DNA from 4 places in the Paenibacillus sp. FSL P2-0322 genome. Region 4 is predicted to be linked to each of the others. Evidence: riboswitches for the same ligand, from Rfam matches in the RefSeq annotation. Region 4 holds a riboswitch; each other region holds the start of a gene.

Region 1 (4,522 bases), 1.7 Mb from region 4:
TCAATCCTCTCATAAAAGCCGCAGCAACCGCAAAACCGGAAGCAGCCGAAGTGAACATCATCATCGTGACGAACGCCATCTGTGTCAGATACGTAAGCCCGCTTTCTCCGCTATAATGTTGGAGATTCGTATTCGTCATAAAGCTGATTACCGTATTAAAAGCTAGTGATGCTTCCATATTACTGTTTCCAGCCGGATTACCAGGAAGCATTCCCTGTAAACGCAACAGCAAGTAGCTGATCGCCACAAGCACGACATTCGTTGCAATGAAACTCATAACATACGTAGTCCAACGCATGCTCTCCAGCTTCTTCAATCCTACTATCTTATAAATCAGCTTTTCTGTTCCGCCAAAAATCCGATCCGTCCGATTGGGTTCATTCGAGAATACATGATACATATAGGTGCCCACTGGCTTTACCAAGAGCAGCAATATGACGATCACAATTCCAATTTGAAGCAGCTCCATCCTTTATTCCTCCTTCAAAATGCTCCTGCGTTTGGAACAACAGACCTGCTTCCAGAGCACCAATTGTGTGCACACGTTTGCGAAAACCCGCTACCTATGATGCTTAATATTCAGATCTGTTGTTCCCGCCCGCTCTATCCCCTATAGCTGACTAGAACTTTTCAGGGTTCAGGAGTGCGTAGATTAAATACATAAACACAATAGCCGTAAGCCCAAGTATAACGATCATCCTCTTCGTCCTCCTTTAGAGGTCTGCGCATCACACCAGCGTACAAACAGCAGTATCACTCCATAACTCACAGCCATGACGAGCAGCATGTATATATCCATCATGTTTATACCCTCCGTATCGGTCCTCAGATCGCCATTCTTATTTGATCATAAAATCATAAAACAACTATGTTATAAGTGCTTATCCGTTCAGCAGAAAACCCACCTCTCCGTTCAATGTGTAGATCACATGATCCGCTCCCAATCCCCGATAAATTCCTTGTGGATTACAGCCGTGCGTAATAACATAGATCGATTCCGATGTTAGCGGCCGACATATTTGCAGGAAACGGCACGTCAGATTCAAGCTGTTCTCGAACAAATACACACTACCAATTTCTTTTTTTGGAAAATTCCATTTTCCCGCTTGCATGGTATTGATGCGGACAATGTGCTCCACACCCATTTTTTTGAGCTGTCGTTCCTCCTGGGCGCTATTCGTGAGAACTGCAAACGCCAATTTTTTGAAAATAAGCAATTTCACAAAACTTCTGCCCGCTTCATTCGGTGCAGTGACAATAATTAACCGACCTTCCATCAGTAGCTCCTCTCCCGGTATAAAAAGACAACAAAAAGAAGCCGAAGGAAAAAGGCTTTCCTCCGGCTTCTTACATATCCATGATAAAATAAACCATGGCTGCACACGGCGGTTTGTTGCCTCTCCCTGTACGCTTACGAGGTTAGCTGTCGGATTCGGACGTGAGAGTCGCCCTATTTCTGGCACTTGACCTGAAAATTCACCCCATGAGACACACGGCTTCCGAAGCCGTACAATCTCGATTGGTTCCCCCGCTTTTGCAACTGCAAAATTCAGCGCTATAGACATTTCGTTGTTGCTTCATTCAAGTTAATTTGAAATTACGTCTTGAATCATACACCCGCGCATGGAAGACTGTAAAGCTCAACTGCGGGGTTATAAATCGGCCTTTAGAGCCTAGGATATTAATAATAGCGCTTACAATGCAACTATGCTTCTCACAGCTCCTTCAATCTCTGTTTTTCATCCCTTTTCGAAAATGACAAGCATGTCAATATTGGCGTAGGGTAGGGCGTTTTTGGCCTTTTTTTGTAAAAAGAGAAGAAAATACGCTATATGTACCAGCTAAACACCGATTGAACCCGCTTTTATAAGAAGAAACACCTTAATTCGCTCCATTTGCGGTGCGATTTACTGTTTTGAACAAAATACGATTTTACAGCGGCTAAAGGCTTGATACAGCTTTTCAAAACTTGCAACCTCGATTTTAATTGCTTACAATTTAATTGCTGAATATTGAATAAGGAGAGATACTATGACCGTTTATGAATATGATGCGCACACCCTGCAAGGGAAACAAATTCCGTTATCCACATATGAAGGGAACGTTCTGCTTATCGTGAACACTGCCAGCAAATGTGGGTTAACCCCCCAATACAAAGCGCTACAAGAGCTATATGACCAGTACCATGAACAGGGGCTCGAAATTTTGGGATTTCCCAGCAACCAATTTGCCAAACAAGAGCCAGGTTCCAGCGAGGAGATTTCCGAGTTTTGCCAGATCAATTATGGTGTTACCTTTCCGATGTTCGCCAAGACAGATGTCAATGGCGATCAAGCGCACCCCTTATTTCGTTACCTGACCCAAACTGCTCCGGGGGTATTAGGGTCCAAAGCGATCAAATGGAATTTTACTAAATTCTTAATTACACGAGAAGGTAACGTATTTAAGCGCTATGCACCGCAAACCACTCCAGATAAGCTGGCGGGAGATATAGAGAAGCTTTTGCAGCAAAACTGACATCCTTCTTTATCACAGTTAATAAACGACCGGTTGTCTACCGTTGTTCTGTGGCAAAAGGATATAACGAAAAATGCTTAACAAAAAAGCATCCCTTCACGTAAACCGTGTCAGGATGCTTTTTTAACTGAGTCTTGCATATAATGCGGTCGAGAGGACTCGAACCTCCACGGGCGTACGCCCACTACCCCCTCAAGATAGCGTGTCTGCCATTCCACCACGACCGCAAATCATAATGTAATGAGGCAACAGATTTATTATACTCTCTCATCAACTATTTGTAAACAAAAATATAATAATTATTTTATATGTTATTTTAACTAACATATATGAGCGATAAGAATATTTAATTTGACACAAAAGCTACTTAAATGTAAATATATATTACATATATTTCGAATATCTTTCGTCCCCCCAAGTAAAGAGTGAAATAACGTAACATAAGGATTCACTTCGAGGAGGCGAACCACCCTGCATAAAGGCAACCGCTTGCTGAACTATGCATTATTGTTGGACCCTTCCCTACCTGTTGGTGGCTTCACCCGTTTCAACGGACTGGAGAAACTATCCCGTAACGGACATTTGAACAGTCTACAAGACCTGGAACATTACATGCTGGATGATTTGTATCCTCAATTTACAACCGTTGACGGCATGGCTATCAAAAGTCTGTATGTCGCCATCCAGCAGAATGACAGTTGGCGGATCGCCCTCATTGATAAGATGCTGCATACCCAACGTCCCTCCTGGCAGCATGTGAAGGAGTTTCGTCTATCCGGTCAGCGTCTACTCAAGCTCGCTAAGGCTCTTTATCCTTGGCTTGAATTTGACCAGTTGGAATCCATACTCATTCAATACAATGCGATTGGCACACTCGCTACCGTTCACACCTGGATTAACTTCCTCCTCGGAAACGATGTAGAACAGACCGTTCACGGCTATCTTAGCGCAGCGGTGTCCTTCTGTGTGGAAGATGCCTTCAAACTACTCAATCCTCCTTATGAGGAAAAGAACCCTCTTATGGAGCGTATGACAAGCGAGCTCCTCTCTGCCTGGAAGAAGCTTAACCAACCTGAGCCAACTGCATCTCAGCGTCGCTTTCTTCACAGACATTGGTCCAGCTCCTACATCACTCTACCTCTTTATATGAGCCATAATAACCAATTGGATGAACCTAGACTGTTTTCCTCCTCAGGTCTATTCAAACGCCTTCCAGCATCCCCCTGATGCGTCGTTTCGCCAATGTGGTCACAACACCAAAAACACTCTGTCCCTTTCCTCAGGTGGCAGAGTGTTTTTTATCCACATATAATCGCAATTCACAGCATTAGCAGACTCTAGACGGATTATCAGAACCACCTAGCACTTAATTAAGTAATTAATTCAACAAAATGACGCATTTACGATTGTAAAAACACGTATAAAAGTGTATCATAGTGTTAGATGGTTAATTCTAACATGTTTACTGATGATTATTATAACACACCAATTATTCCGCAAGAATCCGTAAGGGGCGATTTCTCTTGAATAACAAAATGCCTGTCACCTCCTTCGGGTGGGCCATCAAACAACGGCTTGTCGAACTTCGACTGGATCAGAAAACATTTTGTGAGACACACAATATTCCGCCTTCACGCTTGTCCAATCTGATTCACGGCACCCGCAAAGCACAAAGGTACAGAAAACAAGTTGCTGCAATTCTGAACATCGACGATAACGACTATAAGGAGGCACCGCACTCTAAACCTAACAAGCATTCCAGTTACATATAGGTCATTCCATATCACCAAGAAACCAAATAGACCCGTAAAGCGAACCCCACTCGTTCGTTTACGGGTCTTCAACCCAGACGATCTTTAGCCAAAAAATTATTCCGGCTTTGTTTTATCCTTCTCACTTTTTTGCTTACGGTATTTTGCAAATTCAACATATTCTAAAATAAAATTCTGTTCTTCCGTCTCAAGATCTTCTGCCTGGCAATTCAGTGGCCCCATCACTCCAAAAA
Region 2 (4,522 bases), 3.0 Mb from region 4:
CGGGGTCGTCCTTGCCCCAAGCGCGTCATTACAAGACGGATTATAGTATTTATCGACAAAACTCTCTTTTTTGTTAAGTGCGAATTTCCGGTATAATAAGGTGATTATGTATTGAATGGCGGAACCATTGGAGGAAATGGCATGGGAGTAAAGCATGGGCGTGAGTATGAACAAATTTTGAACGATTTGACAGAGGCTGTGGGACGCATCCCAGACAGCTATGAATTTTTTGAGATGGAAGCAGAAGATTGGGACAGGCTGGACCCGGCGGGACGCCAGGAAGTCAATGAAGCTTTGGCAGAAGACTTATTTTATGCACTGGGTACAGAGCCCATAATCACTGTAGGCAGTGGCGTTGTGATCTATGAGCCGGAGCAGCATCGTATCTATGTACTCATTGGAGACGAGGAGCTGACGTCAGTCCCTTTGATTTGAGGTCCGTCTTATGGATTTATCAACGGGGCCGTGGTAATATGTACACCAATATATCGTAGTTTTGGCCGTATTTAAGCGGTCGAAAGGCTTCCGTATAAACGGGGAGGAGTTCGTAACATGCCTTTTACACAAGAAGAGATTGAAGCACATCTGGAGAAACTGGAGGGCTGGGAACTGGAGGAAGGACGTTGGATCGTTCGGAAATATAATTTTTCCAGTTTTATGAAAGGGATTGCATTCGTGGATGAAGTTGCCGCTATATCTGAAGCATTCAATCATCATCCATTTATTACGATTGATTACAAGACCGTGACTCTGCGTTTGACCTCTTGGGACGACGGCGGTATTATGGCCGTGGATATTAAGGAAGCCCAACAATATAATGAAGCTTTTGAAAAAATGCGCAGCAGTCATTGAGCTTGTAATGATCTGTCGTATGATGATAAAAGCGCCTTCGCTATACAACATCGCGGTTGTATGCCGAAGGCGCTTTTATCATAGAACCTGGGTTTGGTGCTCGGGACGATATACCATACAAAAAAACGGTTTTTTGCCATCGGGAGTCTGGCGTTCATAGGTATCTGTAAGCTCAAATCCAGCCGCCTTGTAAGCCCGGATAGCGCGCCCATTCCAAGTGAGTACCTCTAGATCAATTTCATTCTTCGGGTTGCGTCGTTGGGCTTCCTCTGCAATGGCACGGACAAAATCAGCGCCTTTGCCATGTCCGCATCTTTCAGGATGCATTCCAAGACCTAGCCGGGTCACACCGATCATAGGAAAATATTGAGCAAATCCCGTCAGCTTATTCTCTTCATCCAGTACGGCAACATATTGCTCTTGACGAAGCGTGGGACTTCCAAATTCGACTTCAAGCGCCTTCATTTGTTCCCAGGGGAGCCAACCGTATATATTATAAGGTGGGTCATAGCGCCACTCACAGATTGCAGCCGCTTGATGCTCGTCCATCGGTACGATCTGATAGTTGGATATTGAGGCCGGCATGTGTTCCATCCTCCTTTTACAGGTACTTCAATCATTAACAACAGATTGTAGACAAGTTGCAGGGGAATGGCAAGCGTGTTTATTTCATACTCAAGTCGGGTATACATTCAATAAGAAGGAATTACTGCTCATATGCTCCCCCAGCGCTGACGGTAAAACCGACGATGTTCGCTAAAATTGAAACCTTTTGAGGCTTCAGTTCGTCAGTAATGATAATAATTGCTGATGTTGTGGACATAAAAAACCGCAATTCGATTCCGGCCAGAATCAAATTGCGGCTAGGGTTAGCTTGCTGTGCGTTAGTTATTCTACGTTGTCGTCATCAGGAATTTCTGAAGCTACAGAATGGTAAGCGTCTGTGCTCATAATTCTTTTTGCACCGACATAGCGGTTAGCGTAATAATTTTCGTTCAGTGAGCTAACTACTACACCACGTGAAGTCGAGGAGTGGGCAAATTTCCCTTCACCTACGAAGATACCTACATGGGAAATGCCTCTTCCTGTGGTGTTGAAGAACACCAGGTCTCCAGGTCTCATTTCATCGCGGGATACAGAAGATCCCATTTTGAATTGTGATCCGGATTGATGCGGAAGTTTAATTCCCAGTTTGTTGAATACATACATTGTGAAGCCGGAGCAATCGAATCCCTCGAGTGTAGTGCCTCCGCTTCTGTAGCTCGTTCCTTTGGCATCTTGAATGACCTGGTCCATCTTAGAGTCTGCATATGCACTGCCGCCACCGAATGTAAAAGATGTAAAGGCAATGGCAAGACCCATAGCTGCGATCGTTAGCTTCTTCTTCAAAAAAAATATACCCCTTCCAATGCCTGCGAGGTTAGCTTAAGGATTCGGTAGAAGGTTCCCCTATGACCACTCTGTTGCGAGATCAATTCACCCAAACTGGTTCCCCCGCTTCCTAGGTGCCAGGAATTAGGCTTAACTTAAGATGTGCACCTTGGAGAGCAGTATTCACAATAACGTTATTTTTGAGATAAAGGTTACAATAAAGATTACAAAGTTGTTACTATCAGTTCACTGCGATTATTGTAACAAAGACGGCTGGCTTTGGCAAATGTTTCATTGCAAAAAGTTACAAAAAAAATCTGCTCCTAATGTCCAAGGAACAGATGTTGTTAACAGTATTCAGTTATGTGTCGTTTGCGCGGATATGAATCAAGATTTTTCGACAGACGGAAATGAAGTAAAAAACATAAAGGCAGGGCTTAACTTCTACTGGAGATATCGGTATGCCATAGTCTGTACTGCGAACTGATATGCCACAGCCTGACCAGACTAGTAACAAAATGATACGATTGCTGGAGAATGAGCGCCAGCATGCCAGTCCAAATCATCGCCACGGTGCCAAATAGACCGAAGACCAGCAGCACACAAGCACCAAGCAAAAGAGATATACCGACAGCTGGAAGGAGCTGGCGAAAGAAGGCGAGCAGGGACGATAGTATGGCGTGACCACCGACAGTCCCCAGTTGCATATACAGGATGCACTGCCGAATGAACCATCCGTATGCCATCCATCCCATGACATAGGGCAACAAATGCAGCAGATAAGAGGAAGATTGAAGTGCTCCTGCTACAATAGGGTAGAGTCTCGGTACTACCCAAATGGCGGGAAGCAGCAGCAGTCCCAACTCGATGATGTAATACAACAGCGACGACATGCCATGGCGTTTCATACCCTTGAAAAAGGACAGGCTTTGCGGTTCAGTCGCATCGGTATGCAGGCTTTGATATATTCCGGCTCTAATGAAGGGAGTGATCAGTATGCGTAGTACAGTCGCCCCTAGTAGTATCCACAAATACACATGTACTTCCCGGCTGTCCATCAGAGCAATCTGGCTCTCCATCCAAAACAAGGTCTGTCCCAGCTCGTTTTGACCCTGATCAGGATAACGGAGCAGTAGCGGGATAACGGCAGACTGCACCAGCCGATAGAGAAACACCCCCCACAGTAGTCGATACAGAAATAAAATGATAACGATATAGAATCGTATGCGCACCAGCGCCCAGCCCTCTTTTATAACAGTCCGCATCTATAGACACCTCACCATGACAGACTTCCAAGCAGTGTTTCTAACAGCTTGGTTACACTTACATTCCAACGGGTTTGTTGCTTTTCGTCCAATTCGGCTTTTAGGCTATTGTTAATGTGCTTGTTCTCCAGTGCAATGGTATATAGAGGATCAAGGGTTACATAGGAAACGGGAGAAGTACTTTTGATCCGAAAAGTTGTGCTTTTGCCCGCGCCGTCCCAAGCCTTGAATATCGTGGTACCATCCTTGAAGGTAAATTGGACAGGGATCTTGGGATAATCCGCCCCTTTTTTGCTGACCGTCACGACTGCTTCATATCCATTCTCCAGCTTTTGGTTCGTGATATGATCCACCGAAAAGTCCGCCATCTGGCCGTCATATACATACTGTTCAAAATAGTGGCTCCATGAGCGTCCGGTGGCTCTCTCCACGATACGTTGAAAATCCTGGGAGGATGGATGCTTGAATCGGTACGTCTGGACGTAGGTCCGCATAATCCGATCCATTTTTTTCATACCCACCTGACGTTCAATGCCCCGTAGTACCAGCTTGCCTCGAGAGTAGGCGTTTTGCGCGTACTCAGCAGCCGAGCCGTACTTCCATGACTCGCGGTTTAGCGGCTGTGGGGAGGCTATCTGTCCCGATTGTAATGGCAAGTTGGGGGTAAGCCCATATTCTTGCTCCATAAGCCGCTCCTCTGCATAGGAGGTGAAGCCTTCATCCAGCCACGGCTCCTCAAATTCGTTATTGGCTACCATTCCGTAGAAATATTGATGTCCAATCTCATGAACTAATGTTCGTTCCAGACTATAGCCAGGATTTAGATTACCCGCAGCAGCGGCTGTGATGAGTGTCGGATACTCCATACCGCCGGCTCCATTGCCTGATTTGGGTGGAACCACGATGGATAGGGTGGAATATGGATAAGGCCCGTACCATTTGCTGTAGTACGAAAGAGCGGCCTTCGCTGCGCTCATATAGCGCCCTTTGAGCTCCTTGTGCGACGGGTCAAGGTAGAGCTTGATTTTGACACC
Region 3 (4,522 bases), 2.8 Mb from region 4:
ATCTGATGCTCGACGAGTCATTAATCCAGACCGTATTTAGCCAGTGGAAACGAGAAAAGGACGAGATTTTAAGTGATTTGAGCAGCCGTTTTATGGACCGTAGATTGTATAAATATGTAGAGATTGAAAATATGGATACAGATACCATTGACAGTATTAGAGAAGCTTTGAAAGAGGCTGGTTTGCACCCTGAATATGATTTTGAAATTGATTTTCCGACAGATCTTCCTTATGATGTGTTTCGGCAGGGTGGCTCGACGGACAACCAGATTTTACTGCTTGGACGTCAGGGCGAGGTGAGTGAAATATCCGAAGTTTCGGAAATTGTGCGCTCAATAAGTGGTATTCACCGAGGAAAATATCATATGTATTTTCCCCAGAATAAATTGAACGCGGTAAAAGACAGGCTTCCTGCCGAAATAAGGAATTATTTTGTCAAAGAATAGACAACTATATAGAAATGTAAGTAAAAAAAGGAGATGTAAACCTTGGATTTATTCGACACTCATACTCACTTGGATGCGCCACAATTTGACGAAGATCGTGAAGAAGTTATAGCACGTGCTGTCGAATCAGGAGTAACACGGATGATCAATATCGGATTTAATCGTGAGACCATTCCATCCACTATGAAATTGGCCGAGACGTATGATTTTATTTATGCGGCAGTTGGATGGCATCCGCAGGATGCTATTACAATGCAGGAGGGCGATCTAGAATGGATTGCATCGTTATGCAGTCATAAAAAGGTTGTAGCCATCGGAGAGATCGGTCTGGATTATTATTGGGATACATCACCGAAGGATGTGCAGCATCGGGTGTTTCGAAATCAAATTGGTCTGGCTCGTGAGCTCAAAATGCCCATTGTTATCCATAACCGGGATGCACATGAAGATATTGTTAAGATTTTGCGCGAGGAAAAAGCGAGTGAGATTGGCGGAGTCATGCACTCCTTTTCGGGTAGCTGGGAAACTGCCAAAATGGTGCTGGATATGGGATTTCACCTTTCCTTCGGTGGTCCAATAACGTTCAAAAATGCCAAGCAGCCAAAAGAGGTGCTCGCACAGGTGCCGCTGGACCGTCTGCTCATTGAAACTGATGCTCCCTATCTGACGCCTCATCCGTTTCGTGGGAAGCGAAATGAGTCTGCACATGTGAGACTGGTAGCAGAGGCTGCAGCCCAAATCAAAGGGATTACAGTGGAGGAATTAGTGTCAATAACGACCCAAAATGCCCTGGAACGATTTGACATTCAATGAAAAAGTGAAGAAATCGATCAAAATAAAGAGATAGACGAAGCTAATCATGAATTTGTTGCAGGAAACTCGAGAATATTACAATATTTTAACCGAATATTTTAAAAAATGTACTTGAAACCTGCTTTACAACATGCATAGAAACAGGATATCATCTTTTCAGTGAATTGTTGTTTGAATGTAAACATCAACAAGTCATTTCATGAACCAGTCTCGCTGAGTCCCTTTTACAGGGAACGGGGGAACCGATATGGCTTACAGTACGTCCGGCATATGTGCAAGAAGGGAACGTCTCTTCCGCCAGCCGGCTCGACCGAAATTCTTTCCCCGGATGGGATTGAATAGGTGGAGGAGCCGTATTTCGATTTCTTTCTGGGTCTTCGGGGTGAATGTGAAGGCGACCGCCATGAGCGGTTGACCCAAGCTAGGGCGACTCTCTACGTCCGAACCCGACAGCTAACCCCGTAAGCGTAACAAGAGAGAAGCCATCTCGTGCATGAGTTTTCCCGCATATTCACACATGCCGGAAGCCACGAAAGAGCTCTCTAGTCTCTTTCTCTGGCTTTTTTTGTTGTGAATAAAAGAAAATCTGTCATCATACTGTGGTTAAACAGGGGAGGACAGCATGCCGCGAAGACGGGTACATGGTGCAGGACAGTCGCAGTTTGGGCTTGTCTTGTAGAAAATCTGTTATAGTCACGTCAAATCTCAACTATGTCTTACTCCAGACGGCGGGCTATGTAAGGAGGACGGAGGAAATGGGCATTTTCCAAAAAAAGGATACCCATGAGTCACGCTCATCCAGCATGTCTTACGTATTGCGTTGGAAGCAAGAGAATGTGCGCCAGGCTGCTTTGGTTGCTATTTTTCTAATCGCGCTAACGATTATGATTTCAATTCTGATGTACACGCAATCTAAAAAACAAGTCTTTTTTGTCATCGATGGCAAGGCGTCTGCGGTAGAAACCCGGGAATCCAAGCTTCAAGATTTGCTGAGCGAGCATTCCATTTCACTTCAGCCGCATGATACAGTTTCCATGCCGCTAAATGGAGCAATACAGGATGGCGATCGCGTAGTCATTAAACGTGCCAATCAAGTCAAAGTATCTTCAGGCAATGAGACGAAAAAGCTGTACACAACAGAAAATACAGTAGAAGGTGCCATTCGTACCTCGGGCTATAAATTATCATCAACGGATAAAGTTTATCCTGCGTTGGATGCCTCTGTTTCGTCTAACATGGACATAAAAATCGTCCGTGTGAAGAAACAGCAGGTCGAACAGAAAAAACAGGTGCCTTATCAGGTCATCAAAACGGCCGATCCGAGTCTTTATAAAGGCGATAATCGGGTCATTCAAAGCGGCAAATCGGGTGTGGTCGTCCAGCACGTTCAAAAGGTATATCATGATGGAAAGTTGGTATCCAAACAGCTGGTTAACAAGGAAGTTGCACAGAACCGTGTGGATAAAGTCATTGCGGTAGGAACGAAGAAAAAACCGGTCGTTCTGGCTGCTTCCGTCGGTCCCAATGATGCGGTTAAGGCAACAACGGTTAGTTCGGGCAGTGCTGTCCGTAAAGCAGGCGTCAATTTTAAATATAGCAAAGTTTTACAAAATGTCTCCATGACGGCGTATTCCTCACAGGAGCCAGGTATCGGTACACGTACTGCATCCGGCGCACGTGTCACGGAAGGACGCACCATCGCGGTCGATCCGAGTGTAATTCCAATCGGCTGGTGGGTGTATATCGAAGGGGTGGGCTTCCGCCGTGCGGAGGATACCGGTGGCGCGATTAAAGGCCACAAAATCGATGTGTATTATGAGAGTTTGAGCCGAGCCAACCAATTTGGTCGTAAGCACGGTAAAACCGTTTATGTTATCGGACCGATAAAGCCTGAAATCAACTAAAACAGGTTGTGTATGTTGAGGGCAATGCGATAGTATTAATAACATAGTTATGCCATGCTAAGAAGAGGATATCCTCTTCTTATTTTGTTTTCAAAAGCAGGGAAAGATAAATATAGCTTGCTGTGTAGCAGTGGAGGGAAACGCAAATGATCAAGGAAGTGATCGTGGTAGAGGGCCGGGATGATACGGTGGCCATCCGCCGCGCTGTTGAAGCGGATACGATAGAAACTGGCGGCTCAGCCATTAATAAAATGACGCTGCGTAAAATTGCATTGGCGCAGGAGCGGCGGGGGGTCATCATTTTAACCGATCCCGATCATGCAGGGGAGCGCATCCGTAAGATTATCGCTTCCAAGGTACCCGGCTGCAAGCAGGCCTTTATACCCGAGGCAGAAGCGACGCGCAAAGGAGATATTGGCGTGGAGAATGCCTCACCGGAAGCGATCAGACACGCTCTTGCACGGGTCCATACGACAGTGGAAGGCGCCGACCCGCTGATTGAGTGGGCGGACCTGATTGATGCTGGACTCATCACCCACCCCAATGCTGCTGCACGCCGTATGGCCTTAGGGAATGTGCTGGGTATTGGTTATTGTAACGGAAAGCAGCTACATAAACGGCTCTCTGTATTTCAGATCAGCCGCGAGGAATTTGCCGGGGCGCTGGCACAAATTGAAAGTGAAGGATTGTGATATCCGTATGACAGGGATTCAAGATATAGCAACACCGCGGCGTACGAAGGACATTATTCAACGGCACGGTTTTTCGTTCAAAAAGAGTTTGGGACAAAATTTCCTGATTGATCAGAATATTCTCAATAAGATTGTAAATGCTGCCGGATTGGATGAGACGAAGGGCGCACTTGAGATCGGTCCTGGGATTGGTGCTTTGACCGAGAAGCTGGCCCAATCGGCCAAGGCAGTTACCGCTGTCGAGATTGACCAGCGGCTACTGCCAATTCTCGAAGAAGTGTTGGCCCCTTACGAGCATGTGAAGGTACGTCATGGAGATGTGTTGAAGCTGGATTTGCGCGAGGTGTTCGCAACCGATTTTGCAGACGTGAGCAAAGTAAGTGTCGTGGCTAATCTGCCGTACTACGTTACTACACCGATTCTGATGAGGCTGCTGGAGGACAAGCTCCCTTTGGAGAATATCGTCGTTATGATCCAAAAAGAAGTGGCTGAGCGTATGGCTGCGTCTCCTGGAACGAAGGATTACGGCAGCCTGAGCATTGCGGTGCAATATTACAGCGAACCTGAATTAGTCTGTATTGTGCCGAATACAGTATTTATTCCCCAGCCGAATGTGGAGTCTGCAGTCATCCGGTTGCGTGTACGGGAAGCCCCTCCAGTGGAAGTG
Region 4 (4,522 bases):
CTTGCTGTTGACTGGTCTTCCCATGCTCAATGCATACGGAACGGAAGCAAAGCCACAGAAAAAACTTGTAGTGGGCATGAGTGCCGACTTTCCGCCGTATGAGTTTCATAAAGTCATTAACGGTAAGGATACCATTGTTGGGTTCGATGTGGATATCGCCAAGGAAATCGCCAAAGATTTGGATGCGGAGATGGTCCCTGAAGACATGAGTTTTGACTCTTTGCTGCCTGCTCTGCAAAGTGGTCGTGTAGACTTGGTACTGTCCGGTATGACACCAACGGATGAACGCAGAAAGAGTATTGATTTTTCGGATGTATACTATCGCTCCAAGCAAGTCATCATGGTACGCCCAGAGGATAAAGACAAATATCCGACGATGGATGCTTTGAAAGGCGAGAAGATCGGAGCACAAAAGGGAAGTATTCAGGAAGAGATTGCTCAAAAAGTGCCCAATGCCTCTGTAACTTCACTGGATAAAATATCTGACCTGGTACTCCAGCTGCGGACCCAGCGTGTGAACGCTGTCGTGATCGAAGATACGGTTGCTAAAGGATACACGTTAGACGGTACCGTAACCCTTGCCAAGGCTGTGCCTGAGGATGCGGGAGCAGAAACAGCTGTAGGTATCCGTAAAGGGAATGCAGAATTGCTTGCTTCTGTAAATAAAACGTTGGCTCGCCTGAAAGCAGACGGGTCGATTGAGAAGTTTTCCACGGAAGCGAGTGCACTTTCTGCGGATCGTCAGGTTTCTTCTAATAACATTGTAGATATTTTTTGGAAATACCGCAGTTTATACGCTACGGGTATCGGCTACACCTTGTTGCTGTCTGCGCTCGGAGTACTGTTCGGATTCATCATTGGTCTGATCATATCCTTGCTACGTATGAGTGGAGTACGCATCATTGAGTGGTTAGGTACCACTTATGTAGAGATACTGCGTGGCACACCTATGCTGGTGCAACTCATGATTATTCACTACGGGGTTGCTTTGACGCTGGGTGTCAATTTTACTCCACTCCAGTCTGGTATAATCACATTGTCTCTGAATAGCTCGGCATATCTGGCTGAAATTTTCCGTGCAGGTATCCAGGCAGTAGACCGTGGACAGATGGAGGCTGCCCGTTCATTGGGTATGGGACGAGGCAAAGCTATGCGTCATGTCATTTTGCCGCAAGCATTTAAATCTATTTTGCCTGCTATCGGTAATGAGTTTATTACGATCATTAAAGAATCATCCATTATTTCGACCATTGGGATGGTGGATATTATGTATCAGGCCCAGGTCATTAAGAACATTACCTACGAAGGGTTAAGTCCGTTCGTAATCGCAGCCGCTATTTATTTTGTAATGACATTCAGCTTGTCTAAGCTGCTGGGTTTATGGGAAAGGAAGTTGAGAGCCAGTGATCACCGTTAAACAACTGCGTAAATCGTTCGGCAAGAATGAGATTTTAAAAGGCATTGATATAGATATCGCCAAAGGTGAAGTCGTCGTCATCATCGGTCCCAGCGGTTCGGGGAAGAGTACGTTTTTGCGTTGCATGAATCTGCTAGAACAGCCTACGAACGGGGAGATTTTGTTTGAGGGCGAGCCGATTACAGCTCGTGGTCATAATATTAATGTAACCCGGGAGAAGATGGGGATGGTGTTCCAGCATTTTAATCTGTTCCCGCATAAAACAGTGTTGCAGAACCTGACGCTAGCACCAACGCAGGTTAGAAGACAGTCAGGGAAGGAAGCGGAAAAAATTGCGCTAGAACTCCTGCGTACCGTAGGGCTTGAGGATAAGAAGAATACCTATCCGAACCAGCTATCCGGTGGTCAGAAGCAACGTATTGCGATTGCGCGTGCTTTGGCCATGCAGCCGCACGTAATGCTGTTCGATGAGCCGACTTCTGCATTGGACCCTGAAATGGTTGGAGAGGTTCTGGATGTAATGAAGAAGCTCGCCGAAGGCGGCATGACCATGGTAATCGTGACGCATGAAATGGGCTTTGCCCGCGAGGTAGGCGATCGAATCATCTTTATGGATAACGGTCAAATTGTGGAACAAGGTACACCAGAGCAGGTATTTGGTACTCCAAGCCATGATCGCACCCGTGATTTTCTTGCCAAAGTATTGTAAGAAAGTGCTGATATGAGCTATAAAAAAGCCCTCCGTTTGACGGAGGGCTTTTTCTTTTTTTGTCACCATTTCACCATATTTTCGTAACAAATATCGATTTCTTGGTGACAAAATTGTAACGAGTATAGTATGATGTTCAAGGTTCCCAACATTTTCATGCGGATAAGGTTACAAAATTGTGATATTATGCAGTAAGCCAAAACTTACCGGGACAGCATGCGGTTATGACAAACGCTGAATGCTGGGCCCAAACTATGGGAAGTGCGGGGGACGTAACAACGGCAGTCTTTCCGAAACGTCATAAGACGATATGGAATATGCCTAGGGGTGAATTGCACAAGCATAGGGCTTCTCCTGAGTCCGAATCCGACAGCTAACTTCGCAGGCATAACAGAGGAGGTACATATCTTTGAAACATCTAAAACATATTGGAAAAACCATGAAATTTGCGGTGCTTGCCGCAGCCATTGCAGGGCTGGCACAGACAGCTGGAGTAGCGGATGCTGCTTCGCTTCATACTGCCAAAGATGGCGATACCTTCTTTTTGCTTGCTCAACGTTATGGAGTATCAGTGGACGAGCTGACGAAGGCGAACCCAAACATTGCCTCTAACAATATATATGCAGGTCTGCAAATTAAGGTACCTGGTGAAAAAAGTGTGAATGCAGCTTCGGATTCGAAGCCTCAGCTTCTTACGGAGAAAGCACCAGCGAATGAGGGGCCAACGATTGAAGCGTGGGGCAAAACATTTAACTATAGCAAAATAGTTGACGTTAAGGCTACTGCGTATTCTGCCGCAGCCGATGAGAATGGTAAATGGGGAGCTGTGGACTACTACGGCAATCCGCTTAAACTAGGTACAATTGCGGTAGACCCGAACGTCATTCCGATGGGCACGAAAGTGCTGGTTACAGGCTATTCCCACCCAGGTTTGCCGGATCATTCTTTTGTAGCTGTCGCTCGTGATCAGGGCAGCGCCATTACAGGAAAACGGATTGATATCTTTATTCCTGGCAACAAATCATTTGTGAACGACTTTGGATTTCAAAATGTGAAGCTGTACGTTATTGATAAATAGCATTATACGTGTATATGGTTTAATTAAACATAATATATATTATGTAAACTTAATGCCTGTATCCTACCGCATATAACTAGGTCAGACTCTTATCAGGTCCTATCCATAAAAAAGGCTGTCTTGACGAGCAGAAAACTTCTGCTGGTAAGACAGCCTTTTTACGTTGCTTTAGCTTGTAGCTCAATCATAAACATATGGTTATTTCTGTTCCGATGTGTGGAGTAGCCGGGGGACTGTCACAAATTTGTAGCCCTTAGCTTTTAGAGAGTGAATTAGACCCGGCAGAGCTTGGACAGTGCCTTGCAAGTTGGAACTTTGACCTCCACCTGCGTGCATTAAAATAATAGAGCCAGGCCCAGTAGCTGGGATCACATTGCGCTGAATTTGTGTTTTACTTAGTCCCTTCCAGTCGAGAGAGTCTACATTCCAATTGACAATCATGTAGCCATGACGACGTGCCCACTGGATTTGAGGCTCCGTGATTTCACCGTAGGGTGGACGAATCAACTTGGGGCGAAAACCTGCGCTGGCTTGTAAAATACGTTCTGTTTTTGTAATCTGGTTGCGAAAGCGTTCTGGTGTGGCCTTCCTAAAATCCGGATGAGTATAGGAATGGTTTCCTATAGCATGGCCTTCACGGATAATACGGCGTATGATCCCCGGATGCTTTTCCGCACGGTGACCGACGATGAAAAATGTAGCTTTGATGCCATTGGCGTGTAATACGTCCAAAACCTGCGGCGTATACCTAGAATCGGGCACATCATCAAAGGTTAGGGCAATTTGGCGGGTGTGTGGGCCGCACATTTTAAAAATGTCCGCATGTTTTTTTCGCAGCATTGCTAATGTAGGAGTTGCTCGATCTATGCTCTGTTGTACAGAAGAAGCAACAGTTGCTTCCTTGGGATGGGGCGTTCCGATGTTGGGAGGCGCATCCGCGTGAACGGGTAAACTTGAAAATGCTAGTAACAGTGCCAAGCCTGGCAACACTCCCCTGTACGGCATATGTATCCCCCCTTTCCGTGCAGTGATACCTAGTGGTGCTCTCGACTATTATGTACCTGTCCTATTAAAAATATGCTGGTTACCAAGTTCGGCTCATAAACGACTGGAAAGAAGTCCACGATGAAACGATTATCAATGAAGATGATGGAGCTAAACGTACATATTCTCTTAAACATGACCGAAAACAGGAGCATTTTCGCAAGTTTTAGCCTTACAACGAATTCGGTATACCGTGACAGCTGGTGTATAATGGGGATGCAATTCATAATTGTACAGACATGGAATTGAAGGAAGGATGGATAAAAGTGACCGA

What was found. A riboswitch is a leader RNA that binds a small molecule or an ion and turns the genes downstream of it on or off. The one in region 4 is predicted to bind cyclic di-AMP.
Region 1: linked by a shared signal. The riboswitch ahead of MKY24_RS06835 (hypothetical protein) and the one ahead of MKY24_RS14180 (3D domain-containing protein) in region 4 are both predicted to bind cyclic di-AMP.
Region 2: linked by a shared signal. The riboswitch ahead of MKY24_RS00540 (C40 family peptidase) and the one ahead of MKY24_RS14180 (3D domain-containing protein) in region 4 are both predicted to bind cyclic di-AMP.
Region 3: linked by a shared signal. The riboswitch ahead of MKY24_RS00140 (3D domain-containing protein) and the one ahead of MKY24_RS14180 (3D domain-containing protein) in region 4 are both predicted to bind cyclic di-AMP.

What each region holds. Positions count from the first base shown of each region.
Region 1 covers NZ_CP150243.1:1,542,469-1,546,990, reverse strand. Annotated here, with positions in the region: gene kdpA (potassium-transporting ATPase subunit KdpA) at 1-469, opposite strand, end outside; gene MKY24_RS06835 (hypothetical protein) at 882-1,277, opposite strand; cyclic di-AMP (ydaO/yuaA leader) riboswitch at 1,393-1,565, opposite strand; gene MKY24_RS06830 (glutathione peroxidase) at 2,032-2,517, shown strand; tRNA gene MKY24_RS06825 (tRNA-Leu) at 2,662-2,744, opposite strand; gene MKY24_RS06820 (urease accessory UreF family protein) at 3,007-3,744, shown strand; gene MKY24_RS06815 (hypothetical protein) at 4,041-4,289, shown strand; gene MKY24_RS06810 (helix-turn-helix transcriptional regulator) at 4,386-4,522, opposite strand, start outside.
Region 2 covers NZ_CP150243.1:133,736-138,257, forward strand. Annotated here, with positions in the region: gene MKY24_RS00525 (hypothetical protein) at 142-435, shown strand; gene MKY24_RS00530 (4a-hydroxytetrahydrobiopterin dehydratase) at 553-852, shown strand; gene MKY24_RS00535 (GNAT family protein) at 931-1,437, opposite strand; gene MKY24_RS00540 (C40 family peptidase) at 1,741-2,241, opposite strand; cyclic di-AMP (ydaO/yuaA leader) riboswitch at 2,247-2,384, opposite strand; gene MKY24_RS00545 (hypothetical protein) at 2,661-3,488, opposite strand; gene MKY24_RS00550 (M1 family metallopeptidase) at 3,500-4,522, opposite strand, start outside.
Region 3 covers NZ_CP150243.1:28,577-33,098, forward strand. Annotated here, with positions in the region: gene MKY24_RS00130 (HD domain-containing protein) at 1-446, shown strand, start outside; gene MKY24_RS00135 (TatD family hydrolase) at 489-1,259, shown strand; cyclic di-AMP (ydaO/yuaA leader) riboswitch at 1,461-1,743, shown strand; gene MKY24_RS00140 (3D domain-containing protein) at 2,015-3,163, shown strand; gene rnmV (ribonuclease M5) at 3,310-3,855, shown strand; gene rsmA (16S rRNA (adenine(1518)-N(6)/adenine(1519)-N(6))-dimethyltransferase RsmA) at 3,863-4,522, shown strand, end outside.
Region 4 covers NZ_CP150243.1:3,272,144-3,276,665, reverse strand. Annotated here, with positions in the region: gene MKY24_RS14190 (ABC transporter substrate-binding protein/permease) at 1-1,417, shown strand, start outside; gene MKY24_RS14185 (amino acid ABC transporter ATP-binding protein) at 1,404-2,126, shown strand; cyclic di-AMP (ydaO/yuaA leader) riboswitch at 2,361-2,529, shown strand; gene MKY24_RS14180 (3D domain-containing protein) at 2,536-3,204, shown strand; gene MKY24_RS14175 (polysaccharide deacetylase family protein) at 3,403-4,209, opposite strand; gene MKY24_RS14170 (NADH:flavin oxidoreductase/NADH oxidase) at 4,515-4,522, shown strand, end outside.